DNA from 4 places in the Rothia uropygioeca genome. Region 3 is predicted to be linked to each of the others. Evidence: riboswitches for the same ligand, from Rfam matches in the RefSeq annotation. Region 3 holds a riboswitch; each other region holds the start of a gene.

The links. A riboswitch is a leader RNA that binds a small molecule or an ion and turns the genes downstream of it on or off. The one in region 3 is predicted to bind S-adenosylmethionine.
Region 1: linked by a shared signal. The riboswitch ahead of EWR20_RS00900 (O-acetylhomoserine aminocarboxypropyltransferase/cysteine synthase family protein) and the one ahead of EWR20_RS10660 (bifunctional o-acetylhomoserine/o-acetylserine sulfhydrylase) in region 3 are both predicted to bind S-adenosylmethionine.
Region 2: linked by a shared signal. The riboswitch ahead of EWR20_RS02335 (LLM class flavin-dependent oxidoreductase) and the one ahead of EWR20_RS10660 (bifunctional o-acetylhomoserine/o-acetylserine sulfhydrylase) in region 3 are both predicted to bind S-adenosylmethionine.
Region 4: linked by a shared signal. The riboswitch ahead of metE (5-methyltetrahydropteroyltriglutamate--homocysteine S-methyltransferase) and the one ahead of EWR20_RS10660 (bifunctional o-acetylhomoserine/o-acetylserine sulfhydrylase) in region 3 are both predicted to bind S-adenosylmethionine.

What each region holds. Positions count from the first base shown of each region.
Region 1 is NZ_NOIR01000001.1:202,009-204,204, forward strand. It holds gene EWR20_RS00895 (dipeptide ABC transporter ATP-binding protein) at 1-762, shown strand, start outside; SAM riboswitch class IV at 939-1,056, shown strand; gene EWR20_RS00900 (O-acetylhomoserine aminocarboxypropyltransferase/cysteine synthase family protein) at 1,097-2,196, shown strand, end outside.
Region 2 is NZ_NOIR01000001.1:534,046-536,241, forward strand. It holds gene paaE (1,2-phenylacetyl-CoA epoxidase subunit PaaE) at 1-23, shown strand, start outside; gene EWR20_RS02330 (enoyl-CoA hydratase/isomerase family protein) at 57-827, shown strand; SAM riboswitch class IV at 1,011-1,133, shown strand; gene EWR20_RS02335 (LLM class flavin-dependent oxidoreductase) at 1,250-2,196, shown strand, end outside.
Region 3 is NZ_NOIR01000004.1:132,541-134,736, forward strand. It holds gene EWR20_RS10660 (bifunctional o-acetylhomoserine/o-acetylserine sulfhydrylase) at 1-1,103, opposite strand, end outside; SAM riboswitch class IV at 1,235-1,349, opposite strand; gene EWR20_RS10665 (amino acid permease) at 1,580-2,196, shown strand, end outside.
Region 4 is NZ_NOIR01000003.1:356,672-358,867, forward strand. It holds gene EWR20_RS09685 (hypothetical protein) at 1-198, opposite strand, end outside; SAM riboswitch class I at 924-1,036, shown strand; gene metE (5-methyltetrahydropteroyltriglutamate--homocysteine S-methyltransferase) at 1,158-2,196, shown strand, end outside.

The DNA.
Region 1 (2,196 bases), on a different contig from region 3:
TTCGGTTCCGGAGCGAGGAAGGTCCAGGCTGTGGCCGATCTCGACCTGGAGCTCGAACCGGGGCGAACACTCGGGATCGTCGGGGAATCGGGATCCGGAAAATCGACGACGGCCCGGATCCTGCTCGGTCTGGAATCGTATGACGCCGGCCGGTTGGAGATATTCGGTCGGCCGTTCGATGGCACGAAGCGCAACATCCGAGAGCTCTCGACGCGCGCCCGGTTCGTTCACCAGGACCCCAGCGCATCGCTCGACCCCCGGTATTCCGTGGCCGCGTCGATCGGGGAGCCCCTGCGGGGATTCCGTATCGGCACACGTGCACAGCGCGAACGACGAATCAACGAGCTCCTCGATCTCGTGGCCCTGCCTCGGGAATTGGCCAGTCGTCGGCCGGTAGAACTGTCCGGAGGGCAACGCCAACGTGTTTCCATAGCTCGGGCACTCGCTGTTGACCCCGAACTGGTGATTCTGGACGAACCGGTCTCGGCACTGGACGTTTCGGTTCAAGCCCAGATTCTTGACCTACTTGCCGATCTCCAGGATCGTCTGGGGCTCTCCTACGTGTTCATCAGTCACGATCTGGCGGTGATCCGACAGATCTCCGACGACGTGCTGGTTATGGCTCATGGCCGGGTGATCGAGTCGGGCCCCGCGGCGCAGGTCTTCGAGAATCCGCGCGAGGAGGCGACGCGGACCCTGATCAAGGCCGTTCCGGGATCTCGTTACGCTACCGATGTGTTCGGCCCCGCGCTGAGCGCCTAGACCTGAACTCGGTCCGCACGCGAACGGATTCCACGGAGTCCGCACTGATCATACGGGAGTCTCGCCAGGTCATATGACGTTTCCCGGCAGGTGGATTACCTTCATATGACGATCTGTCTGAACCGTGCGTCATGTCCTTTCGAGGTTGGTGGGAAGGCTGTAGGTTTCTGAATCAGGATCACGAGTACCGGTTGTGAAGCTCTGGCTGGCCGGTCGGCAACCCTTTCCGCTGTGATGGGGTGCCCCAGATGAAGATCCGGTCGGGAGCATACCGCTCCCCGGCAAGCACGGCGTTACGAGGCGAACTCGGCGCCCCGCCTTCGAGGGGATCACGATGTCAGCTGATAACAACCCGGCACCCGGAATCGGTACGGTGCAAGTGCACGGGGGTACGGCCAATCCGCCGGCTGCCCGACCTGTGCATCCGCCTTTGTACCTGACGGCCTCTTACGAATTCGAGACGTTGCGCGACGCACGTGAATGCTTCGGCCAGAGAGAACCCGGATTCACGTACTCACGCACCGGCAGTCCTACGGTGGGTTTGCTCGAGCGTCGGCTCGCGGAACTCGAAGGGGGCGTCGGTGCCGTCGCCACCGCTTCCGGCCAAGCGGCAACAACGCTCACCCTTCTTGCCCTGGCCGGTCGATCAGGTCAGAGCGAGGACGGCGAGCCCCACCCGGAGATCCCCGCCGGCCATGTGGTGGCATCCAACCGAATTTACGGTGGCACTGCCGATTTGCTCAACGACACTCTCGCCGAGGCGGGCATCGAGGTCACGTGGGTCAACCCGCATCGACCCGAGGAATGGGAAAATGCCGTCACGGCGCGCACTCGCGCGTTCGTCGTGGAGTCCATCGGAAACCCGCATGCTGACCTTCCCGATATCCCCGCGCTCGCGGACATTGCGCATACCGCGGGCGCCGCCCTGATCGTCGACAACACTCTCGCGACGCCATATCTCCTGCAGCCCGGGAAATTGGGTGCCGACGTCGTAGTCCATTCCGTCACGAAATACCTGACCGGAAATGGAACGGCGCTTGCGGGAATCATCGTCGACACCGGCCGGCTGACCCCGAGCGAGGACGCCATCCGATGGCCGCAGCTTACGGCTCCGCGGAGGAGATTCGGGAACAGATCCCTGGTCGAGGGGCACGGCGATCACGGAGCGTTCCTCCACCTCGTTCGCGCACAATTGCTCAACGACTTGGGCCCGAGCCTGGCTCCGTGGAATGCGCAACAAGCCCTTGAAGGCATCGAGACCCTCGACATCCGGGTTGAGCGCCATTGCCGTGTGGCCGAGGAGATCGCGCGTCGACTGGCGACTCATCCTCGCGTGTGCCGTGTCCGGCATCCGAGCCTTCCTGGGTCGCCGGATGCGGCCATCGCCGAACGAGACTTTCCGCGCGGCACCGGAGCGGTCTTGTCCTTCGACAT
Region 2 (2,196 bases), on a different contig from region 3:
TGGAAGTTGACTTCGACGCGTAACCGCTGGAGTGCGCGAGGAAAGGAATCCCGATCATGATTGATCTGACCATCTCCGACGACATCGCCGAGATAGTGCTCGACGCACCGAAGAAGCTCAATGCACTGAATTCCGAAGACCTTGCCGAACTGTCGGAGGCCTACCGCGCGGCAGAGAATGCGGGAGTCCGGGCGCTGGTTCTGAGGGGTGAAGGACGGGGTTTCTGCGCCGGCCGCGACATCTCCGGGGTCGATCCGGCCCACGATGACGTCGAAGGGTATCTCGGGAATCGGGCCACGGCCTTGTTTCGGCAAATTTCTGCATTCTCGGCTCCGACCTTCGCCGCGGTCCACGGGGCGTGTCTGGGGGTCGGGCTGGGCCTGGCGATCGCGAGCGACGTCGTCTACGTGGCCGAGGACGCCAAGATCGGTTCCCCCTTCGCGAATCTTGGGGCAACGTTGGACTCGGGTGGCCACGCACTGTTCTACGAGCGGTTGGGCGCGCACCGGACCCTCGACCTGATTTACACGGGCGAGATGATGAGTGGCTCCGAAGCGGTCACCGCAGGGCTGTTTTCCCGGTCCGTACCGGCGGACGACGTGCTCGATTTTACGATGCAGAGGGTGCGAAAAGTGGCCCAAGGGGCGACCCAAGCATATTTGGTCTCGAAATCACTGATCAGTCAACTGCGCGACGAACGGGCTGGACTGTGGGAGTCCATGGCCGCCGAATCCGCCGAACAGGCACGGCTCTGCTCGACGGATGATTACGCGGAGGGTTTCACGGCGTTCCAGGAAAAGCGCAAACCGAACTTCCGAGGCCAATAGCCGTATCAACCCCTACTTTTGATCCAGGCCCATATTGCCCGTTTTCTTTGCGAAAGCGGGCAATATGTCTGATGTGGCTGGATTGGGGTACGGACGCGGTTCCACGTAACACTGCGAAAAGCGGGTAACAGAAGCTCACAGGATGGCTGCGAACCAGGTGCTTGCATACGCTCGGATGGAGAAGATCAAGAGTCCCAACGATCAAGCTCTGGCTGGTTGGGCGGCAACCCTCTCCCGTAGCGGGGTGCCCCAGATGATGATCTGGCACCGTCGGCATTGCGACCGGCGGACATGCAAGTACGGCGCGAGAATCGGCGCCACCGCGTGAATGTTTGCGCCGCTTCTCGTTACCGGGACAGAAGCGCAAGGCTCGGGCGCGCGGAGACCTGTTGGAGTCCCTCCATGCACCGAAAGGAATCCCGATGTCGGAAAAGAAGCGCATCGCCATCAACGCCTTTGATATGACGTGCGTGGGTCATCAGAGCTTTGATCTGTGGCGCCACCCTCGCTCGCGTGCCACTGAGTACAACACCATCGAATACTGGACAGACCTCGCCAAAACCCTAGAGAAAGGGTTGTTCGACGGGGTCTTCCTGGCCGACGTCGTGGGCATCTACGACGTCTACAAGAACTCCGCGGCACCTTCGATCCGCGGCGGTGCACAGGTACCGGTCAACGATCCGTTCATGCAGATTTCAGCGATGGCGGCCGTGACCGAAAACCTCGGTTTCGGCGTGACCAGCGCCGTGACCTACGAGCAGCCCTATACTCTCGCCCGGAAATACGCGACGCTCGACCACCTGACCAAAGGGCGCGTCGGATTCAACGTGGTGACCTCGTACCTCCCCTCTGCGGCCGAGAATCAGGGACTGCCGCGCCAAATCGAGCATGACAAGCGCTACGAGATCGCCGACGAGTTCCTCGACGTCTGCTACAAACTGTGGGAAGGATCCTGGGAGGACGACGCCGTGGTCAAGGATCGAGAGTCCGGCGTCTACGCGGACCCGGCTAAGGTCCATCCGATTCGACACCAGGGCAAATACTTCACCGTCCCGGGCGCCGGTCTGACCGAGCCTTCCCGTCAGCGCACACCGGTGATCTTTCAGGCAGGGGCTTCGTCGCGGGGGCAGGCTTTTGCGGGCAAGCACGCCGAAGCCGTGTTCGTCGGGGGCCTTCGACCGGACCTCACCCGATTCATGACGGACAAGATTCGAGACGAGGCAGAGAAGGCCGGTCGTCAGCGCGATGACGTCAAGATCTTCGCAATGCTCTCGGTCATCGTGGACGAGACCGACGAGAAGGCCCAGGCAAAGTACGAGGAGTACTTGAAGTATGTTTCAACCGAGACTTCTCAGGCGATCATTGGCGG
Region 3 (2,196 bases):
AGTTCGAATCCGACGATCGCGCCCACCCCGTTCGGAGCGTATTTCTTCCCTCGCTCGTACCATTGCGACGATTCGAGCCCCGCATAGTGCACTCGGGTGACTTCGGGACGCGCTTCGAGCCACCGAGAGACCTTTAGCGCGTTGTCGACATGGCGTTCCACGCGGAGGGACAGGGTCTCCAGGCCGACGGAAATATTGAAGGCGTTGGTCGGTGAGATCGACGAACCGAGGTCGCGCAGAAGCGTGACACGAGCACGCAGGATGTAGGAGAGATTGACTCCGAAGACCCCGTTTGGCCCCAAGTCCTCGGCGAACACCAAGCCGTGATAGCTCGGATCCGGCGTATTGAATTGCGGGTATCGCTCCGGGTACTTCGAGTAGTCGAATCGACCGGAGTCCACGATCACTCCGCCCATGCTGTTGCCGTGGCCGCCGAGGTACTTGGTTGCGGAGTGCACGACGACGTCGGCACCCCACTCGAAGGGGCGCACCAGGTATGGGGTGGGAACCGTGTTGTCCACGATCAGCGGTACCCCGACCTCGTGGGCAAGGTTCGCGAGAGTTTCGATGTCGAAGACGTCACTGCGAGGATTCGGAACGGTTTCCCCGTAGAAGGCTTTGGTATTCGGTTTGACCGCCGCGCGCCAGGCCTCGGGATCGTCGAAATCTTCCACGAAGGTCGTTTCGATACCGTATGCACCCAAGGTGTGCTTGAGGAGATTGTACGTGCCGCCATAGAGGCTCGGGCTGGCGACGATGTGGTCACCGGCCTGCGCCGTATTGAGGATCGCGATCGTGATGGCCGCTTGCCCTGAAGCCACGAGGAGCGCTCCGACGCCTCCTTCGAGGGCAGCAATGCGATTCTCGACGACCTCCTGGGTCGGATTCGTCAGGCGTGAATAGATGGGACCGAGTTCTTTGAGCCCGAAGCGGTTTGCGGCCTGTTCGGCGTTGTCGAACACAAACGATGTGGTCTGATAGATCGGAAGAGCCCGTGCACCGGTTGCAGAATCGGGCTCTTGGCCCGCGTGAATCTGTTGTGTCTCGAACTTCCATCCCTGCGGGCTGGAAGGAGTCGGAAGGCTGTGAGAGGCCGTGGTCATATTCTGCTCCTGTTGAATCAAGGGCATGGAGCGACCGATCGTCTCGCAAAAGCGAGCACCCGGGTCGACCCGGAACCCTCTGGTTCACCGGGGAATACGAGTCTCACTCTTCGTGACGACCGGGCACACCGCGCCCGCGCTTGTGATCGCGTTGTTCGCGATCACCAGGTCCTCACCCAGGGCACCCCACCGCGGTTGGAGGGTTGCCGGCCAGCAAGCTGGGGCTTGTCACTGGCTCTCTTGACCCATATCCAGGTTTTCCTACGGCCGACCGACACGTCAAGTAGGAGACGGAAACTACGCTTACATGAAACGCCGTGACATTTATGACGCGGAGTGGGCCATTGCGTAATCTGGCTCATGGCCCGCTCCGCCAGGACGGGGCGCATGCATCGTCGAGCTCTCGAAGGACTGCCTTGAATCAGGAACAGGACCCCTCAGATCAAGTTACCGAAACTTCGCGCGCGGACGACGTCGTGCTCGGCGGGGAATCTGCGCTCAAACGCGGGCTGACTCTGCGACATATCCGGTTCATTGCGTTGGGTTCGGCTATAGGAACCGGGCTGTTTCTCGGCTCCGCGGACGCGATACAGTTCGCGGGCCCGTCGGTCCTGTTGGCTTACATCGTCGGTGGCGCCGCGGTATTTATGGTCATGCGTGCCATGGGAGAGATGGCCATGGTCCACCCCGTTCCGGGTTCCTTTTCGGAATACGCGACTGAATACCTTGGCCGGTGGGCCGGATTCGTCACCGGGTGGAGCTTCGCATTCGAAATGGCCCTGGTTGCGGTCGCGGATGTCACGGCGTTCTCCTTGTACATGCGGTTCTGGTTCCCGGACACGCCCAGCTGGATCTGGATCGTCTCGGTCGTCGCGATCATCATGGCCATCAACCTGACCAAGGTGAAGGTTTATGGGGAAGTCGAGTTCTGGCTGACGCTGATCAAGGTGGGCGCCATCGTTGCGATGATCGTGGGTGGGCTCGCGCTGATTGTCTTCGGCATCCAGCTCCACCAGGAAGTCGAGCCGTCCGTGACCAATCTCTGGGAGCAGGGCGGGTTCTTTCCGAATGGGTTCTCCGGCTTCCTCGCGTG
Region 4 (2,196 bases), on a different contig from region 3:
GGCAGCAGAGATGTACACCAAGAGCGCCCCCGTCTTGACGGGCTTGGGGGCGACAAGTGCCCCGCTCTGGTTTTGAACGGGTCCGTTTCCCTGTCCGTAACCCGTGTCTCCACCCTGGTACCGCGGCTGGCCGCCCTCGGGGGAGCCGCCGTACTGAGGAGGCTGGTTGCCTGCCGGGGAGTCGTGGTTCTCGGTCATTATTTCCTCTCGCGGGTGTTTGATCTGACGTCACTATCCAAACATGAATTTGTCGTTCACCACAATAGGGTGACTCAAGTTCGGGATAATACCGAAGGCATTGGGCTTTAACAATTCGTATCCGACAAAACCAAAAACGGTCGAGAGATTACTGCATTTTTCTTCTAGGTATCTTGCATGCTCCAACCGCGGAGAAAATCCCACTCGGTATATCGGGCCACGTCGTCCTGATGACGCCCCGACGGGAGGGGGCTTCCGCGCTATGTGCGACCTCTACCCCGGCCACATCGGTCCGCTTCTTGGAACAGGACACCAATGGTCTTGGCGCAATAGTGAATCCTTGTATCAAATATTGTGCAATAGCTTGTTGTCGCGAACGACCGTTCTCGAATACCTGGAGAAGTATCCGGTCCGGCAGGGGAAATCGAAAAGAACACAAGCGATACGAACTGTCGACAAGACCGTGAACGATCAAAGTTTCACGGCCGGGAACAGTCATTCGTGAACGCTCGTTCCGTCTGACAACGTTCCGACTCCGGCTTCTCCCGCCCATACCGGATGGCGGGGTCGGCCGCTTTCATGAACTTCGATGTCACGATTCATTGCGGCCACGTCATATGACGTCGACGTTGCGTCAAGCGTGTGGGTGCGCTCAATGCGCGAAATGCGGCGTCAAACTCTCTCATCTCTTGCGGGCCTGCGCTGAGGCGGATTGAATACTTGCGTATCTATCCAGAGCGGCCGAGAGACCTGGCTCGTCGACGCCGCAGCAACCTCCTCACGGAAACCCGAACATCTCGGTCCCGAGGAAAGGTGCTCCCGCCAGGACCGATGGAGTGTATCGGCCGTCTCCGGACGTCGTCGGCGCAACTCCGGCACGGTCCCACTGGACCGGGTCGGTTGCGTCGGCGGACGAGGAGGCTCCGCTCTCCGTCGGGTGTACCGAAAGGAGACCCGGCGTGAACCCTGATGACAGGCCAGCGTTGTCCTTCGAGCTCTATCCGCCTCGCAGCAGGATGAGCCGACAGGCATTGGAAACCACTATCGCCGAGATCGAACCCACTCGCCCTGATTACGTTTCCGTGACCGCCGCCGTGGATGGCGAGAGGAGGCGCCAAAGCCTGGACTTGCTACGACACCTCGTCGAGGAAACGGAGCTGAAACCATTGGCCCACATCGTCTCGACCGGACAGATAGCTTCCGAGCTCGAAGAACTGGTCGATGAGATCATCCGGCTTGGCGTGCGCGGCCTCCTGGCTCTGAGGGGCGATCGACCTGAGAACTACGCCCTCAAGCAGGGCGAACTTCCCTTCGCTCGACACCTGGTGGAACTGATCCGTGGCGTCGAGTCGAGGGGATCGGCCAAATTGTGTGCCGGACGTCTGGCCGTGGGCGTGGCGGCCTATCCGGTCCGTCACCCAGAATCCTCGAGCATCCACCACGACACCGAGGTCCTGCTGGCCAAGCAACGGGCGGGAGCGGATTTCGCCATCACTCAGGTCTATCCGGACCCTTCCGATTACGCTCGTCTCGCCGAGCGGGCCCGCGCCAATGCCGTCGAATTGCCTCTGATCCCCGGAATTCTGCCCGTGACAAGCCTGCGGAGGTATCTGCGGGTGTGCGGACTCGCAGGGATCGAGCCGAATGCAGGTCTCGCACACAGGCTCGAAACCGCCGAGACGTTCGCAGAACGCCTGGCCGTCGGAGTGGACTCGGCGGAGGACTTCGCTCGCCAGGCCCTTGCCGCAGGGGCCCCAGGACTGCACATCTATACCTTCAACGAACACCAGGCGGCGCTCGAACTCGTGGATCGACTCGGTCTGCGCGGCAATACTGCCCCTTCGAATCAACCCATCTCGCCTCTCAACGATCAGGAGATCATCGTGACGAACCCTAACAACGTCCTCCACAGCACCTCACCCAAGGACAGGGCTTTTCCCCCGGCAACCATCCTCGGCTATCCGCGCATCGGACCGAATCGCGAGGTCAAGCGCGCCC